DNA from 4 places in the Citricoccus alkalitolerans genome. Region 2 is predicted to be linked to each of the others. Evidence: riboswitches for the same ligand, from Rfam matches in the RefSeq annotation. Region 2 holds a riboswitch; each other region holds the start of a gene.
What was found. Region 2 has a riboswitch for thiamine pyrophosphate ahead of ABD134_RS11285 (ECF transporter S component). Riboswitches for the same ligand answer to the same signal wherever they lie in the genome.
Positions count from the first base shown of each region.

Region 1: it holds a riboswitch for thiamine pyrophosphate, as region 2 does, so the genes downstream of both, ABD134_RS07970 (thiamine phosphate synthase) here and ABD134_RS11285 (ECF transporter S component) in region 2, are expected to answer to the same signal.
Region 3: it holds a riboswitch for thiamine pyrophosphate, as region 2 does, so the genes downstream of both, ABD134_RS08010 (bifunctional hydroxymethylpyrimidine kinase/phosphomethylpyrimidine kinase) here and ABD134_RS11285 (ECF transporter S component) in region 2, are expected to answer to the same signal.
Region 4: it holds a riboswitch for thiamine pyrophosphate, as region 2 does, so the genes downstream of both, thiO (glycine oxidase ThiO) here and ABD134_RS11285 (ECF transporter S component) in region 2, are expected to answer to the same signal.

Region 1 covers NZ_BAAALH010000002.1:455,811-460,454, forward strand. The annotation lists gene ABD134_RS07955 (iron chaperone) at 1-35, opposite strand, end outside; gene ABD134_RS07960 (hypothetical protein) at 196-1,041, opposite strand; gene ABD134_RS07965 (hypothetical protein) at 1,061-1,189, opposite strand; gene ABD134_RS07970 (thiamine phosphate synthase) at 1,338-2,063, opposite strand; TPP riboswitch at 2,054-2,147, opposite strand; gene ABD134_RS07975 (CPBP family intramembrane glutamic endopeptidase) at 2,311-3,231, shown strand; gene thiM (hydroxyethylthiazole kinase) at 3,232-4,080, opposite strand; gene ABD134_RS07985 (hypothetical protein) at 4,053-4,644, opposite strand, start outside.
Region 2 covers NZ_BAAALH010000002.1:1,181,902-1,186,545, forward strand. The annotation lists gene ABD134_RS11260 (Na+/H+ antiporter subunit D) at 1-1,111, shown strand, start outside; gene ABD134_RS11265 (Na+/H+ antiporter subunit E) at 1,108-1,704, shown strand; gene ABD134_RS11270 (MrpF/PhaF family protein) at 1,701-1,988, shown strand; gene mnhG (monovalent cation/H(+) antiporter subunit G) at 2,050-2,421, shown strand; gene ABD134_RS11280 (DUF4235 domain-containing protein) at 2,529-2,810, opposite strand; TPP riboswitch at 2,912-3,015, shown strand; gene ABD134_RS11285 (ECF transporter S component) at 3,107-3,838, shown strand; gene ABD134_RS11290 (ABC transporter ATP-binding protein) at 3,842-4,644, shown strand, end outside.
Region 3 covers NZ_BAAALH010000002.1:466,063-470,706, reverse strand. The annotation lists gene ABD134_RS08025 (sugar nucleotide-binding protein) at 1-155, opposite strand, end outside; gene ABD134_RS08020 (MBL fold metallo-hydrolase) at 184-1,269, opposite strand; gene ABD134_RS08015 (hypothetical protein) at 1,654-2,757, opposite strand; TPP riboswitch at 3,369-3,462, shown strand; gene ABD134_RS08010 (bifunctional hydroxymethylpyrimidine kinase/phosphomethylpyrimidine kinase) at 3,453-4,644, shown strand, end outside.
Region 4 covers NZ_BAAALH010000002.1:1,498,131-1,502,774, forward strand. The annotation lists gene ABD134_RS12730 (SDR family oxidoreductase) at 1-66, opposite strand, end outside; gene ABD134_RS12735 (acyltransferase family protein) at 138-1,352, opposite strand; TPP riboswitch at 1,474-1,575, shown strand; gene thiO (glycine oxidase ThiO) at 1,564-2,880, shown strand; gene thiS (sulfur carrier protein ThiS) at 2,880-3,119, shown strand; gene ABD134_RS12750 (thiazole synthase) at 3,123-3,959, shown strand; gene moeB (molybdopterin-synthase adenylyltransferase MoeB) at 3,956-4,644, shown strand, end outside.

The DNA.
Region 1 (4,644 bases), 730 kb from region 2:
GCGATGTAGGCGTCGTGGTCTGCGATCGTCGTCATAGTTGTGGCTCGCCTCCGATTCCAGTTGCTCTCATGATCCTCGTTCCCTGCTGCCTTATACGGTCCCATAGTTCGGCTCACCCGCATCATCACGACGCCGGCCGCCCGGGTCCCGGCGCGCGTTGGGCATTCGCGGATCGAGACCCGGACTTCCCCGGCGTCAGGAGCGCGGCCCCGGAGAGGTCCAGCGGACGGTTGCCCGGATCGTCGTCATCACGTGCTCGGGAAGATAGGGATTGGACGCCCCGCCGTCATGGTCACCCCAGCGGATCTCAACCACATCCCCTGCGGAGACCTCCGACTCGCTGACCACACCCAGGGACACCCACCCGACGTTGACGGTGAAGGCGTGCACGTGGGTGGTGCCCACCATCTGGTCCCCGAAGGTGATCTCGTCATGGTGCAGCGCGGACATCTTGTACGGGTCCAGCGGCCGGTACTGATCGGGCCGGCCCAACTCGGAACCGGCCGTGATCCGCTGGGCGTCATCCGGGTCCCAGACCAGCCAGGCTTTGCGGCCGTGGGGTTCGTCCTTCACACGTTCCAGCGCCTCGCGGCCGACGAAGTCATGGTCGAACTTCACCATGTGCCCGTAGCCGAGGTCCCACGGAGTACGGTAGTAGTCCTGCACGGCGTCCGGCCGGTAGCTGCCGGCCAGCACGACCCCGCGGCTCTCGAAGCCGGGGTCGGGCAGCCATTCGCGGTAGGGGCGCATGGAGTCTCCGGTGTAGATCGCTGGGACCGGCAGCGGGATCCAGCCGCTTTCCGCCAAGGTAGAGCCGTAGGCGATGGATCCGCCCTGCACCATGCCGAATTCCTCACCAGCCTTCAGGATCGCCTGGAGGAATTCCTCGCGGTGTTCCTCCGGCCCGAACATCTCCAGCCCCGTGTTCTCCGCCTCAGGCCAGACGGCCCCGGCCGCGCCGGGTCCACGGACCGGCAGGGCCGGCCCAGTGAGTTCGCCGTGGCCAGCCGGGGTTCCGACTAGATCCGGAGTTCGCCGCACGGTCACTGTGTTGATCCGGTCAGTCCGCGAACCCCGCCAGCACCTCCCGCACCACCGCACCCGGGTTCGCCGCCTCCATCAACGCACGGACCATCACGACGCCGGCCACGCCCGTTCCAGCAAGGGCGGCGGCATCGGCGGGGGTCACGTCCCCGGCTTCATCCGGCCGGTAGACGGCTGCCCAACCCTCTGAAGTGTCCAGCCAAACATCTCAGTTGCCCTGTCGAGCTGAGTCCGGTTGGCCGCTGCGGGCTCCTGTCGCGGGGATTCCCCGCGATCATGAGTTTTCCCCGTGATCATCGGCGGGAGATCTCACGATCACCGGGAATTGCGGGAAGCGGGAAGGGAGAGGCGCCAAAGCCCGCCAGCACCTCCCGCACCACCGCGCCCGGATCCTCCGCCTCCATCAACGCCCGCACCATCACGACGCCGGCCACGCCCGTCCCAGCCAACGCGGCAGCATCGGCCGGGGTCACGTCCCCGATCGCGACGATCGGCAGGGTGGTGGCGGCCACGAGCTCCCGGTAGCCGTCCACCCCGAGTGGTGGGCGGCCGGAGTCCTTGGTCGGCGTCAGGCGGAAAGGCCCGGCGCCGATGTAGTCGAGCATCTCGCGCTGGGCCTCTGCGGCGTGGACCAGCTCGAGGGTCCCGGTGGTCAGCCCGATGATGGCCTCCGGCCCCAGGAGGGCGCGGGCGTCGGCCACGGGCAGGTCGTCCTGTCCCAGGTGCACGCCGTGCACTGCGGCTCCCCGCAACCGGGCGGCCCACGCCACGTCCGGCCGGTCGTCCACCAGCACCCGGGTGGCCGGGCGGACGGCGTGCACCGCCTCGGCCACGGCACTGGTCAACTCCAGCAGTTCGGCCGCGGAGGCCTCCTTGGCCCGCACCTGCACCACACCGGCTCCGGCGGCCGCCGCTGCCGCGGCCACCTCCACGGTGCGCCGGCCAGTGCCGGAGGTGACCAGGTAGCAGCGCAGGTCGAGAGGATCCTGGGGTGCCCTCATGGGGCTAGAAGAAGTCACGCGGACATCCCTTCGCTAGTCCGAACTAGATCAGGTGCCACGGGTGTGATCTCAGCGCCGGACGGCGCACCCCGTGTCCAGGAGTCAGTGTAGGGCAGAGACCACACACCACCTCTTGCAGGACCGGCCCAGGGTTGAGTCACTCCGCAGAGCTACCGGACGTGCGCCCTCCGGGGTGACGATCCGCGGGCCCGTGCTCCGTAGCGTGCACTCCGCACGGCAACAACGCCGGAGACGAGGAGCCCCCATGCAACCCACACCCAGACCTGCATCCCCACCCGCGCCCCTGAGCCAGCCGCCGACGCCGTCGGTCCAGAAGACCCCGTTCTGGACCCGCCCGTCCGTGCGAGCCAGCACCATGGTGCTCGCTTTCGCTGCCCTGATGATCATCACCAATTCCGCCGCGTCCGCACTCGGCAGCCCGGCCGCCGCACTGCTGATCGGCCCCGCCCTCGGTGTCCTCGTGCTGTGGCTCTACTCCGCCGCCGTCCGCCGCATCGAGCAGCGTCCCGTCATCGAGCTCGCCCGGCCCACCGCTGCGAGACGGCTGCTCCTCGGCACGCTCGGCGGACTCACTCTGGCGGTCGTCTCCATCGGCCTCATCGCCGCCTTCGGCGGGTACGAGATCGTCGGCTGGGGAACACTCGCTGGAGCACTCACCGTCGTCGGGATGATGTTCGCCGTGGCCGTCGCCGAGGAGGTCCTCTTCCGCGGAGTGATCTTCCGACTCGTCCAGCATCGCTGGGGTACGTGGATGACCCTCGCGGCGTCCGCGCTCCTGTTCGGCCTCGTCCATCTCGTCAACCCCGGAGCCACCCTCTGGGGAGCCCTCACGCTCGCCGTCGAGGCAGGTCTCATGCTCGGCGCCGCCTATGTGGCCACGGGTTCGTTGTGGCTGCCCATCGGCCTCCACCTCGGGTGGAACATCACCACCGTCGCGATCTTCGGCACTATCGGCTCCGGAGGCGACGCGCGCGAAGCTCTCGTGGAGGCAGTGACTCCCGGCCCCGTCTGGCTCACCGGCGGCAGCTTCGGACCCGAAGCCAGCCTCATCTCCGTGGCGGTCTGCTCCATCGCCACCGTGCTCCTGCTGGTCTCCGCCCACCGAAACGGCCGGATCACCCGCCCTCAGAAACCCGTCAGTACCTCACGCACCGCGGCCCGCTGATCATCGGCCTCCCTCGGCGCCCACCCCGTCCAGCGCGTCGAGCAGGTGCATCCGGAAAGAGCCCGGCCCGGCGGCCCGCTCCGCGGCGAGTTCCCCGGCCACGTTCATCCACACCGTGGCGGCCAGCGCGGCCTCGAAGCCGTCCTCGGCCACCACCGAGCACGCCGCGGTCAGCGCCCCGAGCAGGCACCCCGTGCCGGTGACCCGGGTGAGCTGGGAGGTCCCGCGCGCCACCAGGGTGCTGCGGCCGGCGTCGAGCACCAGGTCTGTTGCCCCGGAGACCGCGACGGCTCCCCCGGTCCTCCGCACCACCTCCCGGGCTGCCTCGTCGGCGCCCGCCGGCGCCGAGAGAGAATCGGCACCGCGCCCGCCCGTACCGGAACCCACCAGGGCGAGTACCTCCGAGGCGTTGCCGCGTACCACCACGGGTCGCGAGTCCAGCAGCCGGCGAGCCAGGGGCGTGCGGACGGGGGCGAGGCCGATGGCGGTGGGATCGAGCACCCAGGGGCGGCCGTCCCGCACGGCGGCGGCCACGGTGGCGGGGATGCCGTCCATCGCGTCCGTGCTGAGGGTGCCGAGGTTGACCGCGAGCGCGTCGGCCACGGTGGTCACCACGGGCGCCTCGGCCTCCGTCTCGGTCATCATGGGGCGGGCGCCGGCGGCCAGCAGCCCGTCCGCCACGATCCCCATGGACACGGTGGCGGTGATGCAGTGCACCAGTGGCGCGCGCTCTCGCACCGCGGAGATCACGTGCGCGACGGCGGCCAGGTCCGGATCGTGTCCCAGGTCCGGTCCCAGCGGCGTCTGCGCGGCGTCCCGGGTCACGATCCCGGGGACAGGTGCGGCCACACGGCCGTCACCAGGCTCGCGATGACGACGGCCGCGCCAGCCGCGTACGGCCACCAGATCCCCGTGATCTCCGTGGTCTCCGGTGGGGCGGGATTCGCCGTGGGCCCCGCCCCGACCGCGCGGTCCGTTGCGGCCTCGGACACTCCTCGGCGCGAGGTGTCCCAGAGACTGGGCTTTGCGGCGTAGTAGGCCTCCGGGCCGGTCAGGGTAGCTGAGGACGCGGAATCCTCGGCCTCCGTGCCGGACGCGTCAGGATGACCGGGATGACCGGCGCCGCCGGGCTGGGAGCCGCCGGCGCGCCCCGGCTTCTGCCCGTCCGTCCAGCCGACCAGGCCCAGGTTGGACGGCAGGAGGATCGCCGCGGCGAAGATGACCAGGTAGAGGCCGATGAGGGCCAGGAGCAGCCCGAAGTACATATCCCCGACCCAGGTGCTGCCCAGCACCTCGGCGTCGACGGCGGCGGCGTACCGGTGCAGGCCACCGCGCCAGCGGCCCACCGGCCAGTAGTAGCCCGCCAGGCCCACGAGCATGAAGGCCGTCACGGCCACGGCCAGCCCCATGCCC
Region 2 (4,644 bases):
GCTGCCGGACTCCTACCCGACCGCCCCCGCCCCGGTGACCGCGGTGTTCGCGGGCCTGCTGACCAAGGTCGGCGTCTATGCCATCATCCGGACCGAGACACTGCTGTTCCCGGGAGACCGGGTGAACTCACTGCTGCTCTGGGTGGCCCTGCTGACGATGATCGTCGGCATCCTCGGCGCCCTCGCCCAGAACGACATCAAGCGCGTCCTGTCCTTCACGCTCGTCTCCCACATCGGCTATATGATCTTCGGCGTGGCCATGGCCAGCGTGCTCGGTCTGGGAGCCACGGTGTTCTACGTGGTCCACCACATCACCGTGCAGACCGGGCTGTTCCTCGTGACCGGCCTGATCGAGCAGCGGGCCGGGTCTGCCAACATCGACCGTCTGGGCGGGATGGCGCGGATCTCACCGCTGATCGCGATTCTGTTCTTCATCCCGGCCATGAACCTGGGTGGCATCCCGCCGTTCTCCGGCTTCCTCTCCAAGATCGGCCTGATCCAGGCCGGCGTCGGCGCGGACCACGGCATGGCATGGGCGCTCGTGGCCGCCTCCGTGGTGACCTCGCTGTTGACGCTGCTGGTGATGGTCCGAGTGTGGAACCGCTCGTTCTGGCGCCGGGTCGAGGACGTGGAGCACCCGCCGGCCAAGCTCGTCCTCGCGCTGGAGGAGACCGAGGCGCGGCGCGCCGGCCGGAACGCCAGAGCTGTCACAATCGAGACCCAGACCCGGACCCCGGCCCAATCCGACACCAAGACCCTGACCAAGACCCAGGTCAAGACCCCGACCAAGATCCCCAAGGGACCCGCCCGTGGCATGGTCTACCCGACCGTCGGACTCGTGGCCTTCGGCCTGGCCTTCACCGTGTTCGCCGGCCCGCTCTACGCCTTCGCTGACCGGGCCGCCACGGACATGCTTCTGCGCACGCCCTATATCGAGGCCGTCCTAGGCCCGGAGGCCGCCGCCCAGGCGGAGCAGGATCTGGGCGGCCTGGAGGAACGGGGCATCCATGTACCGGACCAGGACAACGGCGGGCCAGGCGTGCCGGATTCCATCCCCGGGGATTCCGAAGGGCACGATGTCGGCGATAGTACCGAAGGGGGTCAGCCATGAGCGCCGGTCCGGACGATCAGGACGGGGGCCGCTCCTTCTGGAGCCAATGGCCGATCCTCCTGGGCCTGACCCTCACGTGGGGTGCTCTCTGGCAGGACTTCTCGCCGGGCGTGCTGCTGGCCGGCGTCGTGTTCTCGATGCTGACGTTGACCTTCTACCGGTTGCCTCGGGTGAACTTCTCGGACCGGTTCAACCTCTGGTACGCCCTGATCTTCACGTTCCGGTTCCTGTGGCACGTGGTGACCGCCTCCATCTCGGTGGCCTGGGATGCGATCACTCAGGGGCCGAAGATCGTCAACTCCGTGGTGGCGGTCCCGCTGCGCAGCCACGATGACCTGATCGTCACGCTCACCGGTCATGCGCTGGCCCTGGTGCCCGGTTCCCTCGTCATCGACGTGGACCGGCCCAGCTCTACGCTATACCTGCACTGCCTGAACGTGGACAACGCGGAGGCGGTCGAGTCCTTTCGGGTCGAAGCCCTGAAGACTGAGGCCGCGATCATCCGGGCGATCGGTACGAAGGCGGACCTGGCCCTCGTGAAGGAGGGCGAGGCGCCGCACGCCGAGGCCCCTGCTGGCAGGAGGCCACGATGACGATGCTGGAATGGGCGGGGATCGTCTGCCTGATACTGCTGGGTGCGGGGGCCTTGGCAGCGATCTACCGGATCGTCCGCGGACCCTCGATCCTGGACCGGGCCATCGCCACGGACGTGCTGCTGATCGTCGTCTCGTCTGCTTTGTGCGTCGAGATGGCCGTGAACCACCACACGGACAACATCGTGTTCGTGGTGGTGGCCTCGGTGATCGGATTCGTGGGTTCGGTGACACTGTCCCGATTCGTGGCCGAGGCCAGGAAGGAGCCGAGCGAACGTGCTTGACCTCGACTGGATCCAGATCTCAGACGGAATCGCAGCCGTGCTGTTGGTCCTCGGGGCCTTGATGTCCACCGTGGCAGGGATCGGCCTGTTCCGGTTTCCGGACCAGCTCTCCCGCATGCACGCGGGCACGAAACCCCAAGTGCTGGGGCTGTTGCTGATGCTGATAGCCCTGGCCTTCGCCTGGCGGGCGTGGGTGTGGGTGCCCGTGCTGGTGCTGGCGTGGGTGCTGCAGATGCTCACCGCGCCGGTCTCCGCACACCTCGTGGGCCGGGCGGGTTACCGCACCAAGCACCTCAGACCGGAATACCACTTCGTGGACGAGCTCGCGGACGTGGTCGCCCGTCAGGACGACGCGGGCAGGCCGGCCGCAACGGCGCCCGACCAGCGGACCGTTCCGAAGGACGACCCTATGGACCAGCAGGGCCGCGACTGACGCGGCTGAATCGATCCGGCTGGGCCGCCTGAGCCGGGCCGTCGAGCACGGCCCGGCCCTCGCCGCCGGTGAGCTGGACCACTCCGGTGCCCGGCCGGCGTCGGGCCTCAGACCTCGGCGGCCCCGGCCCTGGATTTCGTGCGTGACTGGATGGCCTTCACGGCAGAGTTCGCGCCGCGCTTGGACGAGACCCGGATGATGGCGGAGATGCCCGCAGAGATGGTCGCGAAGGTGATGGCGCTCCACATGTTGGCCTCGGTGTCGTCCAGGTCCTTCGGGGCGTCATGGCCGGTGACCTTCCTCCAGGCGAACTCCACGACCTTGGTGCCGATGATGCCGCCGCCGATCGTGATGCCGGTAGCGATGAGCTTTTCCACGAGGGTGTTCACGGGTTCCTCCAGGACGTTGACGGTGGTCGTTGCGCGTTCGTTGCCAGCCTAACGGTTCACCGGGCGGGATGTGCCGTGTGTGGACTATGATGGGCGGACACTGTGAACGACAGGGGAGCACCTCCGGGTGCTGAGAGTGCGCCCAGCGCAGACCCTCGAACCTGCTCCGGCTAGCACCGGCGAAGGAAGTCGAGTTCTCTGACGGAACGTCAGAAGCCGTCCAGCAGCATCCGCGTGCGGGTGCTCGTGGCGTACCGTTCCGTCCCCCTCCTTGCATCCTTGAGGAGGAACACCACATGGTCTCCATGAAGACCGGCAACACCCCGCAACACCCTGACGCAACCCCCGGGCACGACGCCGGCCACGCGCCGTCCGCAGACATCGGCGCCACGACCGGCACCACGACCGGCAACGGCCGAGCATCCGGCAGCGCCGCCCCGAATCGGCGCTCCTGGCGGGTGGTGGACATCGTTGTGGCCGCCGTCATCGCGGTGGCCTCCGGCGTCATCTTCTGGGCCTGGAACCTGGCCTATGCCGGGTTGAGCCCCGCCTTCGCGGCCTTCCCGCCGTCCTCCGCCCTGGTGGCCGGGATGTGGCTGTTCCCGGCCGTGCTCGGTGGGCTCATCATCCGCAGGCCCGGGGCCGCGCTGTTCACCGAACTGGTGGCTGCGGCGGTATCTGCCCTGCTCGGCTCCCAGTTCGGCCTGACCGTCCTGGCCTCCGGCGTGGTCCAGGGCCTCGGACCGGAACTGATCCTGCTGGCGTTCCTCTACCGCCGCTTCACGCTACCCGTGGCGCTGCTCGCCGGCCTCGTCACGGGGATCTTCGGGGGCATCAATGACGCGTTCATCTTCAACTGGTTCCCCGAGTACACGCTGGACTGGAAGCTGATCTACGTGGGATTGGTAGGAGTCTCCGGGTTGGTGATCGCCGGACTGCTGTCCTGGCTGGCCACGCGCGGTCTTGCGGCCACGGGGGCCCTGTCCGCCCTGGCCTCCCGCCGTGCCCACCAGGAGCCGGTGGCCTGAACGGTGCCGGGAGCGCACATCACCGCCGCGGACTGGGGTTGGCGCCACGCCGGCCGGCCGGTTCCCGCCGTCGCGGGTCTGGACCTGGAGGTGCCGGCCGGGCAGAAGGTCCTGCTGGCTGGCCCTTCCGGCGCCGGCAAGTCCACCCTGCTCTACGCCCTTGCCGGAGTGCTGGACCCCGCTGACGAGTCCGAGGAGACCGGTTCCCTGTGGGTGGACGGCACCGTGTCGCGTGAGCTGCGCGGCCACGCCGGGCTGGTGCAGCAGGATCCCGAGACCCAGGTGATCCTGTCCCGCGTCGGTGATGATGCGGCGTTCGGCGCTGAGAACCTGCTGGTGCCGCGGGAGCAGATCTGGGACCGCGTCCTGGACGCCCTGGACGCCGTGGGGCTGGGAGAGGACCAGGGGATCTCCCTGGCCCGGGACACCTCGCGATTGTCCGGCGGACAGAAGCAGCGCCTGGCCCTCGCCGGGATTCTGGCGATGCGCCCGCCGTTGATCCTGCTGGACGAGCCCACCGCCAACCTGGATCCGTCCGGGGTGCTGGAGGTCCGCGACGCCGTGCTCGCCGTGGCCGGGCGGACCGGCGCGACCCTGCTCGTGGTCGAGCATCGCCTCGCCGTCTGGGCCGACCACGTGGACCGCATGCTCGTCCTGGAACCCGGCGGCGGGATCAGCCACGACGGCTCTCCGGGCGAGCTCCTCGCCCCGGGCCCCGTCCGGGACGAGCTGGCCGCCGCGGGCGTCTGGGTGCCTGGCCGTGTTCCAGCACCGACCACCCCCACCCCTCGCGACTGGAGGTCGAA
Region 3 (4,644 bases), 720 kb from region 2:
GTGAAGGTGACAGGAAGCCCGGCCGTGGTGCGGCGCAGGCCGAACACCTCCCCGCCGTCCGCGGCCAGGCGCTGCCCGAGCCGGGTGCCCAGTGCGCCGCAGCCCACGAGCAGGGTACGGTCGGGGGTGTGCTGGGACGGGGGAGGCGCGGACATTCGGGCAGTCTATCCGCGCCGGTCCCCGTCAGACGCTGAAGAGCTGCCGGTCGGCGGCCAGGGTGTACGGCCCGTCGTAGAACTCGGCGATGCCGGCCAGGTCGGCGTCGGAGAAGACCCCGGCCATGTGGCTGACCACCACCTTCTTCACCCCGGCCTCGGCGGCGATTCGCCCGATGCCCTCCGGGGAGGTGTGGCTGGACTCCAGGTGGTGCAGGAACTCCTCGGTGAAGTCCTGGTCCCGGTAGTAGTCCATGTTGACGACCTCGTGGACCAGGAAGTCGGCGTCCTGGCTGAGCCGGACCATGTTGGGAGTCTCGGCGGTGTCACCGGAGAAGGTGATCACGCCATAGTCGCTCTCGAAGCGGAACCCGAAGGCCGGGAACACCGGCAGATGCTCCACCAGGGTGGCCTTCACCCGCACGCGGTCGTCCTCGTAGATGGTGAACGGCTCCATGTCCGGAACAGGGTTGCGGTCCGGATCCGCCCGCGGGCGCCGGGGCAGCTCGATGTCCACGCCCTCGAAGAGGTCGTTGAGCGGGATCCGAGCCTCGTCCGTGGTGCGGAAGTTGATGTCATAGGCGTTGGCGCGCATCAGGTTGTCAATGACGTCCTTCATGCCAGTCTGCGGCGGGGAGACGACCGGCCGGATGTCCTTGGGCAGGCGGGCGCGGCCCGGACCCATGATCCCCACCCGGGAGGTGACGCCCTGCACCGGGGTGTCCCAGTTGTAGAGCATGTAGGCGCTCAGCTCGGAGATGTGGTCCGAGTGCAGGTGCGTGACGAACGCCTGACGCAGCTTGTTGCCCGTCAGGCCCGCCTCGACGGCCTGCCGCGGCATCCCCAGCCCGAAGTCCACCAGGTAGTGCAGCCCATCGACGACGACGGCGCTCGCGATCCCGTGCCGGGTCCCGCGGATCGCCGGTCCGGCAGCGGTTCCGAGGGTTACCAGGTGCATGCCGGTGTCCGGCACGTTCGCGGCCGTGGCCAGCACGGGTCCCGTGGCGGCGCTGGCGGCGCCCGCACTCAGGATCGGGGCGCTGAGGGCAGCGATGCCACCGGCGCCCAGGAGGGTGCGGCGGGGGACGTGCGAGGTGTGAGGTGTGGACGGCATGATTCCTCCGCGGGGTCGGTCCTGATCGCCGCGCGAGGAGTGAAATGTGATGTGGCTCACGCGACCGTCATCACTATGGATGAAGGTGCGTGGAGGCGCAAGGTCTTTGTGCGCGTGCTGGCCATCCATGGCGCGTCTCAGGCCGCATTCCGGCGCGCCCCGTGATGGGTAGACGCCGACTGGCTGAGCGCCAGCACCCGAGCTCGCAGCCGGACCATGCGGGTGGAGGTCGAGTGCCACGACCTCGGCTCGTAGTTCAACCAGGAGACCCTCAGGTGAGGGGTCAATGTAGGCCCTGGGTTGCGACTGGTAGCGGTGCGACCAGTCGTCCTGGGACGAGTCGTGGCTGCTGCAGTGTGCAGCAGGCTTGTGGCTGATGACCCGTCATCCTGTTGGGAGCGGATCGATGGTCCAGTTCGGCGAGGCGTTGTTCCCGTCGTACTCGGCCCACCCGTCGTGGTCCCACGGGGCTCCGGCAGGAGGGTCGGTGTCGTCCCAGCGCCACTGTCGCCAGTCGAGCGGTAGTCCGGAGCCGTACCGTCGTGCTGCGGCACCGAGGTGCCGGCCAGCGGGCGTGCGGTAGGACCACCAGTAGGAGGTTGCGTCCACGCCTCCCCAGGTGAAGGAGCGGCGGCTGAGCATCCTCTGTTCGATCAGCTCGTGGGCCTTCTCAGGCCAGCTCTCTGGTCGAGCGAAGGGCAGTATCGCCTGGGAGAGGATGTGGCTGTCGAGGTCAGCGGCGAGGAAGTAGAGCTGGTCGAGGTGCCGGTCGTCGTTCAACCTGCCATTGCCGTCTGTTCCGGACTGTCGTTGTGCTTCGATCTCTCGCTGCTTGCGGTACTTCTTAGCGACCTTTGCGGCACGTTCTTCCAGGTACTCCACCAGGGCGCCCATCAGCACGAGGCTCTTCGTTGAGGTAACCTTCGTGCCAAAGGACAAGTCCCGGCCATGCGCGGCGCCGTGCCGGGAGAGCTTGCCGTAGAAGCCGGTCAAAGCGACCTTCTCCTTGAATGGTTCTCGCACGATCGGCAAGTTCGTAGCGATGCCGGCCAGCGTTGAGTCGTCGAGGTAGGGATCGTTCGTGGAGTTGGAGAAGAACGTGGCGCCTGTGATGTCCCGCGTGAGCCCGTCGATCTGTGCGAGCGTGAGGAGCGTCGCTGCCGCGTAGTTGCCGGCCTTGTGGCACTTCACGGCCTGGTCGATGAGATTGCCGCGCTGGAACTGGAGCCGCTGGAACTGGTGGTCGACGTCCTTGCCGTACCGACGAAGGGGCACCGCGACGTTGCGGAGGAACACCTCGCTCTCAGTGTGCCACTGCTCGGTGACCAGGGCGTCAACCTCTGCGGGGTCGGCGCCGCGGCGAGCGAGCTTCACAATCTGCTCCGTGCCGAGCTGATGCCAAAGACCGTACGACGCCCACCCCAGCGGCGCGAGCACCTCGACCGAGCGGCCGAGCAGAGCCTCCCGAGACAGCGCAAAGTACGTCATCTCTCGATTGTCCCAAATCACACGACTCGGGCGATAACGACGCACTGACGTGCACTACCCAGGGAATCCGCGAGTTCCCGAGACGATCGGCGGAGACCGGAAACTGACCGGATCCTCCAAGGGGTCGCAGGTTCGAATGCGCAGACCCCCATAGGTGCGGGCCAGCGGGTCAACGCCGTCGAACGGAGCCTTGCGGGAACGGAATCGAAACTCTGGCATCTGCAACTCTTGCCCAGCGCACGGTTGAGAGCTCGCCAGTTCCGTTCGTGATGAGGGCTCTGGCGCGGGATTCGAGGGAGCCTTGGATGCGACTACTACTAGCGGATTTGACGTGAAGCAAGTGTCCCGCCAAGCCCAGTTGTTTTGCCTCTACCAGTAGCCCCGATTTCCAGCGGTCTACACTGATCGTCCTCGTCACTGAGCAGCTGGTCAAAAACTCTGACGTAAGTTTGGGCAGGCTGACCTTACTCTCGCCGTTGACCAGAGAAGTTATGTTGGTGTGTGGTCGCTAAGTCAGTCCGCCCTTGCCTCGCCCTTGGTGTCGCGCCCGGTGTCGCACTGATTTGAGCGCGAACCTACCGACGGCCCAATGGTGACTTGCCCTACACTGGCTCGTGGACACGGGGTGCGCCGACCGGCGCTGAGATAACACCCGTGGAACCTGATCTAGTTCGAACTAGCGAAGGGATGTCCGCGTGACTTCTTCTTGCCATACCCAGAATTCCTCTGTTCCCTGCGTGCTCTCGATCGCTGGGACCGATCCGACCGGAGGCGCCGGCACTGCCGCAGACCTCAAGTCGATCACCGCGGCCGGCGGCTACGGCATGGCCGTCGTGACCACCTTGGTCGCCCAGAACACCCACGGCGTGCGAGACGTCCACGTCCCGCCCACGGAGTTTCTCGCCACCCAGCTGACCGCCGTCAGTGACGACGTCACCCTGGACGCGGTGAAGACCGGCATGCTCGGTACCGCTGACATCATCGCCACGGTCGCCGCCTGGCTCGACCAGAATCCGCCGAGCATCCTCGTGGTGGACCCGGTCATGATCGCCACCAGCGGGGACCGCCTCCTGCAGCCCGAGGCCGAGCAGGCGATGGTCGCCTTCTGCCGCCGCGCCACCGTGGTCACTCCCAATATCGACGAGCTCGCCGTCCTCACCGGCCAGCCCCGCGCGACCACTGAGGACGAGGCGCTCGACCAGGCTGGCCGCTGGTCCGCCGAGACGGGCGTGGCCGTCGTCGTGAAGACCGGGCACCTGGACGGCAAGCGAGTCACCAACACCTGGGTCGGCCCGGACGGCACCCGCATCGCCGTACCCTCCACCCGCGTGGACACCACCAGCACCCACGGCACCGGCTGCTCCCTGTCATCCGCCCTGGCCACACGCCTCGGCCGCGGAGACACCCCGGAAGCCGCACTGACCTGGGCCACTGGCTGGCTACACGAGGCCATCCTCCACGGAGCAGCCCTGCAGGTCGGCTCCGGCCACGGCCCCGTGGATCACGCGCACCGCTCCCGCCGGCTGCAGGCTGCCGGCGCTGCCAATCCTTGGTTGGCCCACGACGCCGTCCCGCCCGTTCTCGAGGCCCCTCAGGACTTGGATGCCCCGCGGGATCCCGACGCCCAGCGCGGCCGGACTCTCACGACGGAGACGCCAGCCGACGTCGTTCAGACCGTGCCTTCTGTTGCCCCCGCTGTTACACCGGTCGGTCCCTGGACTGCAGCCCTCTGGGAAGCTGGCGCGGAGACGACGGCAGCCATCGGGGCGTCGGACTTCGTGCAAGCCCTGGTGGACGGCAGCCTGTCCGAGGCTGATTTCACCTTCTACCTGGCCCAGGACGCGCTCTATCTGAACCGTTATGCCCGGGCCCTGGCTGCCCTCGCCG
Region 4 (4,644 bases), 320 kb from region 2:
CTGCTGGTGCTGCGCGGGGATGTGCTCCGGGTAGCGGTCGGTGTTCGTCTCGGGTGCTGGAGTCATGGTGTTCTCCTGTCGTCGATCACGTGCAGCCCACTGTAGCGAGCACTCCGGACGTGAACCACCGGTGGCGGTCACGGCCCTATGACGGGCACCGCCGAGTCCTGGTGGTCCGAGGGGGTGGGAACGCTGGTCGTGGCCGATGAGCTCGTCGAGGCTGGCGAGGCCGGGGACGCAGGGCTTTGGCGCAACGATCCCGGCCACCATCGCGGTGCCGACCACCGCCGCAGCGCCGCTGGTGTCTCCAGCAGCCAGGTGCCCCGGGCGGCCCGGCCCAGCAGCAGTCCCGCGCCGATCGCGGTGAGCGCCACGGCGAGCACCGTCCACGCCGCCCAGGGGGCCGTGAGCAGGGGGGAGCCGGTCAGGTAGAGCACGCAGGTCAAGGCGACCACGATCGTGGTGTGGGAGAGGTACACCTCCAGCGTGTGCCGGCCCAGGAACGCCAGCGCGTGGGCCGCCGGGCGAATCCGCTGCAGGGACACGGCGAGGGCGATCCCGCCGAGCACCCCGCAGACCTGGCACAGGAACACGACGCCCGGCTGCTCCCGCTGGTCCTCGAGCAGCCCGAACCAGGCGAAGGCCACGAACCAGCCGACCGCGACGGCGGCCCACACGGTCTGGGGGACCCGGGCGACGCCGTCGCGCACCCAGGAGCTGCCGCGCGCGGCGGCGATGAAGAAGAGGAAATACGTGGGGGCCTCATAGAGGCCGGTACCCACCAGGTGCCGCAGTTCACCGCCCTCCAGCCCCGTGGAACCCGGCCAGACCACGCCGGACCACACCATGGACAGCGCCGCGGCCGAGCCGATCATCCACCCGGTGGGGATCGTCCGCAGGAGGCGGCCGGCGAGCAGGAACAGCACCAGGGCCCACAGGAACCACAGTTCGGCGTTGGCGCGCAGCGGTGACCACGCCCAGGTCTCCAGCTGCGACCCCAGGTCCGTGTGCACCATGCCCGGCAGCAGGTGCCCGCCGATGATCCGGTAGGCGATCACAGGGATCTGCCACAGCAGGAACACCCAGGCCAGCAGGGAGGCCTTGGTGCGGAGGAACTCGCCCCAGCCCGCGGTCAGCCACTTCGCGGCGAACAATCCGGACACGGCGAAGAACAGCGGCATGCGCAGGTCCTCGAACGCGGTGTTCAGGGCGCTGAACGCGGGAATCCGGTCCATGTCCGCCTGGCGCAGCCAGAGGCTGGTGTGCAGCAGGACCACCAGCAGGATCGAGATCCCCTTCGCGGTGTCCACCCACTGGGCACGCGCAGATTCGGCGTGCTGGGTGCGGTGCATGGGATCTCTTCTGCTTTGGCGGTGCGGTGGAGGGGCTGGGCGGTGCGCAGCGGCCCACATTACCGTGTCCGGCTTCCACGGCGACGGCGGGGGTATGATGGGGCACACGCTGATGAGAGTCAGCGCGTTCTGTGGGAGCCCCTCCGGGGCTGAGAGGGCCCGAGCGCCGACCACCATACCTGATGCGGGTCATGCCGCCGTAGGAAAGGACATGTGGGTGACTTCTGCGCATCGTCCTGGCCGTCCACGCCCTGGGGCCGTCGATGTCGCCATCGTGGGCGCTGGGCTGATTGGCTTGGCCACCGCGTGGGAGCTGCGCCGCCGCGGTCGCTCCGTCGCGTTGATCGACCCGGCTCCGGGAGCGGGGGCGTCGCGGGCGGCCGCCGGAATGTTGGCTCCGGTCAGCGAAGTCCAGTACCAGCAGGAATCTCTTTATTCCCTGATGAGTGCTTCGGCTGCGGAGTACCCGGTCTTCGCCGCGGCTGTCGAGCAGGCGGCCGGAGAATCCGTGGGATACCACTCCACCGAGACCCTGGTCTGCGGCGTGGACTTCGCCGACCGGCAGGCTCTGGCGGACCTGCGTCAGTTGCAGCTACGTCAGGGCATGGAGGTAGAGCCACTGGCGCTCCGTACGGCCCGCTCCCTCGAACCGGCGCTGACGCCGCGACTGTCGGCGGTGTACCGCATCCCCTCCGACCACCAGATTGACCCAAGACGACTGGTGACTGGATTACTGGCAATCCTGGTCGAACCAGAGGTGGACCCTCGGCGCCCCGCTGGTGCCGTGGACGGTGGGCCGGTGCGCCTTGTCTGCGAGCATGCGAGGGCGCTGCGTCGGGACAGACGCGGAGCAGTGACCGGCGTCGCCCTGGCCGACGGGCAGGACGTGGTTGCGGCCCAGACGATCTTGGCCCCGGGCCTGGGAACCCGTGAGCTGAACGGCCTGCCCGCTACCTGCCGGTTGCCGCTACGTCCGGTGCATGGCGACATCGTTCGCGCCCGCCTTCCCAGTGGCGCTCGGCGACTACTCGAACGCACCGTCCGGGGACTGGTCCACGGTGTGCCGGTCTACCTCGTCCCGCGCGCCGACGGCACCGTCGTGATCGGAGCCACCTCTCGCGAGGACGGCCTGGCCGGAGTCAACACCGGGGGCGTGTTTCGGCTGTTGCGCGACGCCCAGACTCTCGTGCCCAGCGTGGGTGACCTGGAACTGACAGAGGTCATGGCCCGAGCCCGGCCTGGCACTCCGGACGACATTCCCTATCTCGGCCGCATCCGTACGCCCGACGGGGACCCCGTCCCCGGCCTGGTGGTCTCGACCGGTTATTTCCGCCACGGCGTGCTGCTCACCCCTTTGGCTGCTCGCCTCGCCGCTCAATTGGTCACCGGCGAGACGGGGACCGACCCGGACGCCGACGCCTCCCACCTGACCACCACCGATCCGCACCGCTTCGACGCGACGGACCTCGATCGGCGCACCGTCGAGGTCCGAGCATCCGCGTCCGCATCCGAGTACAGGAGGACTTGATGTCCGGCATCACCCTCAACGGCGCCCCGCACGCCGTACCTGAAGGCACGACCATCGTCGACCTTGTCGCCGAGGCCGTCGGCCGGCCCCTGGGCCCCGACGGCAACATGCTGGATGGGGGCCGCCTGGGCATGGCCGTGGCCGTGGACGCCGCAGTCGTCCCCCGCAGCCGCTGGCACCGCACACCCGTGGTGGAGGGCCAGAGCATCGAGATCATCACCGCCGTCCAAGGAGGCTGAGACATGACCACCATGCACCCGGACCCGCTCGTCCTCGACAGGGTAGAGCTGTCCTCCCGACTGATCATGGGCACCGGGGGCCTGAGCTCCCTGCACACGCTGGAGCAGGCCCTGCTCGCCTCCGGCACCGAGTTGACCACAGTGGCGCTGCGCCGTTATTCCCCCGGGCAGGGAAATTCGCTCTTCGCCCTGCTCCGGCGCCATGGCATCCGGATCCTGCCCAACACGGCCGGCTGCTACACCGCACGCGACGCCCTGTTGACCGCCGAGCTGGGCCGGGAGGCGCTGGAGACCGACTGGGTCAAGCTCGAGGTCATCGCCGACGAGGAGACGCTGCTACCCGACGTCGTCGAACTGCTGGAGGCCACCGAGCAGCTGGTGTCCCGCGGCTTCAAGGTCTTCGCCTACACCTCCGACGACCCAGCTGTCGCCCGCCGCCTGGAGGACCTCGGCGCTGCCGCCGTCATGCCCCTGGGCGCGCCCATCGGCACCGGACTCGGCATCCTCAACCCGCACAACATCGAACTCATCGTCTCCCGCGCTCGCGTACCAGTGATCCTCGATGCCGGTATCGGGACCGCCTCCGAAGCCGCCTTCGCCATGGAACTCGGGTGCGACGCCGTGCTGCTGGCCAGCGCGGTGACCCGGGCCCAGGATCCTGTGGCCATGGCCACGGCGATGCGGCACGCCGTGGCCGCCGGACGGCTGGCCGCCGGTGCCGGGCGCATCCCCGCGCGCCGCCACGCCATCGCGTCCTCTCCCCTGGACGGACGGATCGATGCCAACGAGCCGGCGGATGTGCCGCGAGGGGACTGGATGCCCGTAGGGGAGCGCCGGTGAGCCGATTGCGCCCGCTCGTGGAGCCCGGGCCCGAGCTGACCCCGGAGGAGCTTGAGCGCTACGCCCGCCACTTGTCACTGCCCCAGGTCGGTGCCCTCGGTCAGCGGCGCTTGAAGAACGCCCGGGTCCTCGTTCTCGGGGCCGGAGGTCTGGGCACCCCGGCACTGCAGTACTTGGCCGCCGCCGGGGTCGGAATGTTGGGGGTCGTCGACGACGACGTGGTCACGGTCTCCAACCTGCAACGCCAGGTGATCCACACGGTCGCCGACCTCGGACGGACCAAGACGGACTCCGCCGCCGACGCGGTTGCCCGGCTCAACCCGCTAGTGGTGGTCCGGACTCACCCCGTCCGACTCAACGTGGACAATGCCGTGGACCTGGTGGGCCAATACGACCTTGTACTGGACGGAGCAGACAACTTCGCCGCCCGCTACCTTGCCAGCGATGCGACGACCTTGACCGGACGCCCGTGCGTGTGGGGCTCGATCCAGCGCTTCCAGGGACAGGTCAGCGTCTTCTGGGCCGGGCACGGACCCACCTACCGGGACCTCTACCCCGAGGCGCCACCGCCCGGGGAGGTGCCCAGTTGCGCCGAGGGCGGTGTGGTGGGGACTCTTCCAGCGATGATCGGCTCCATCATGGCCACCGAGGCCATCAAACTCATCACCGGTACCGGGGAACCCCT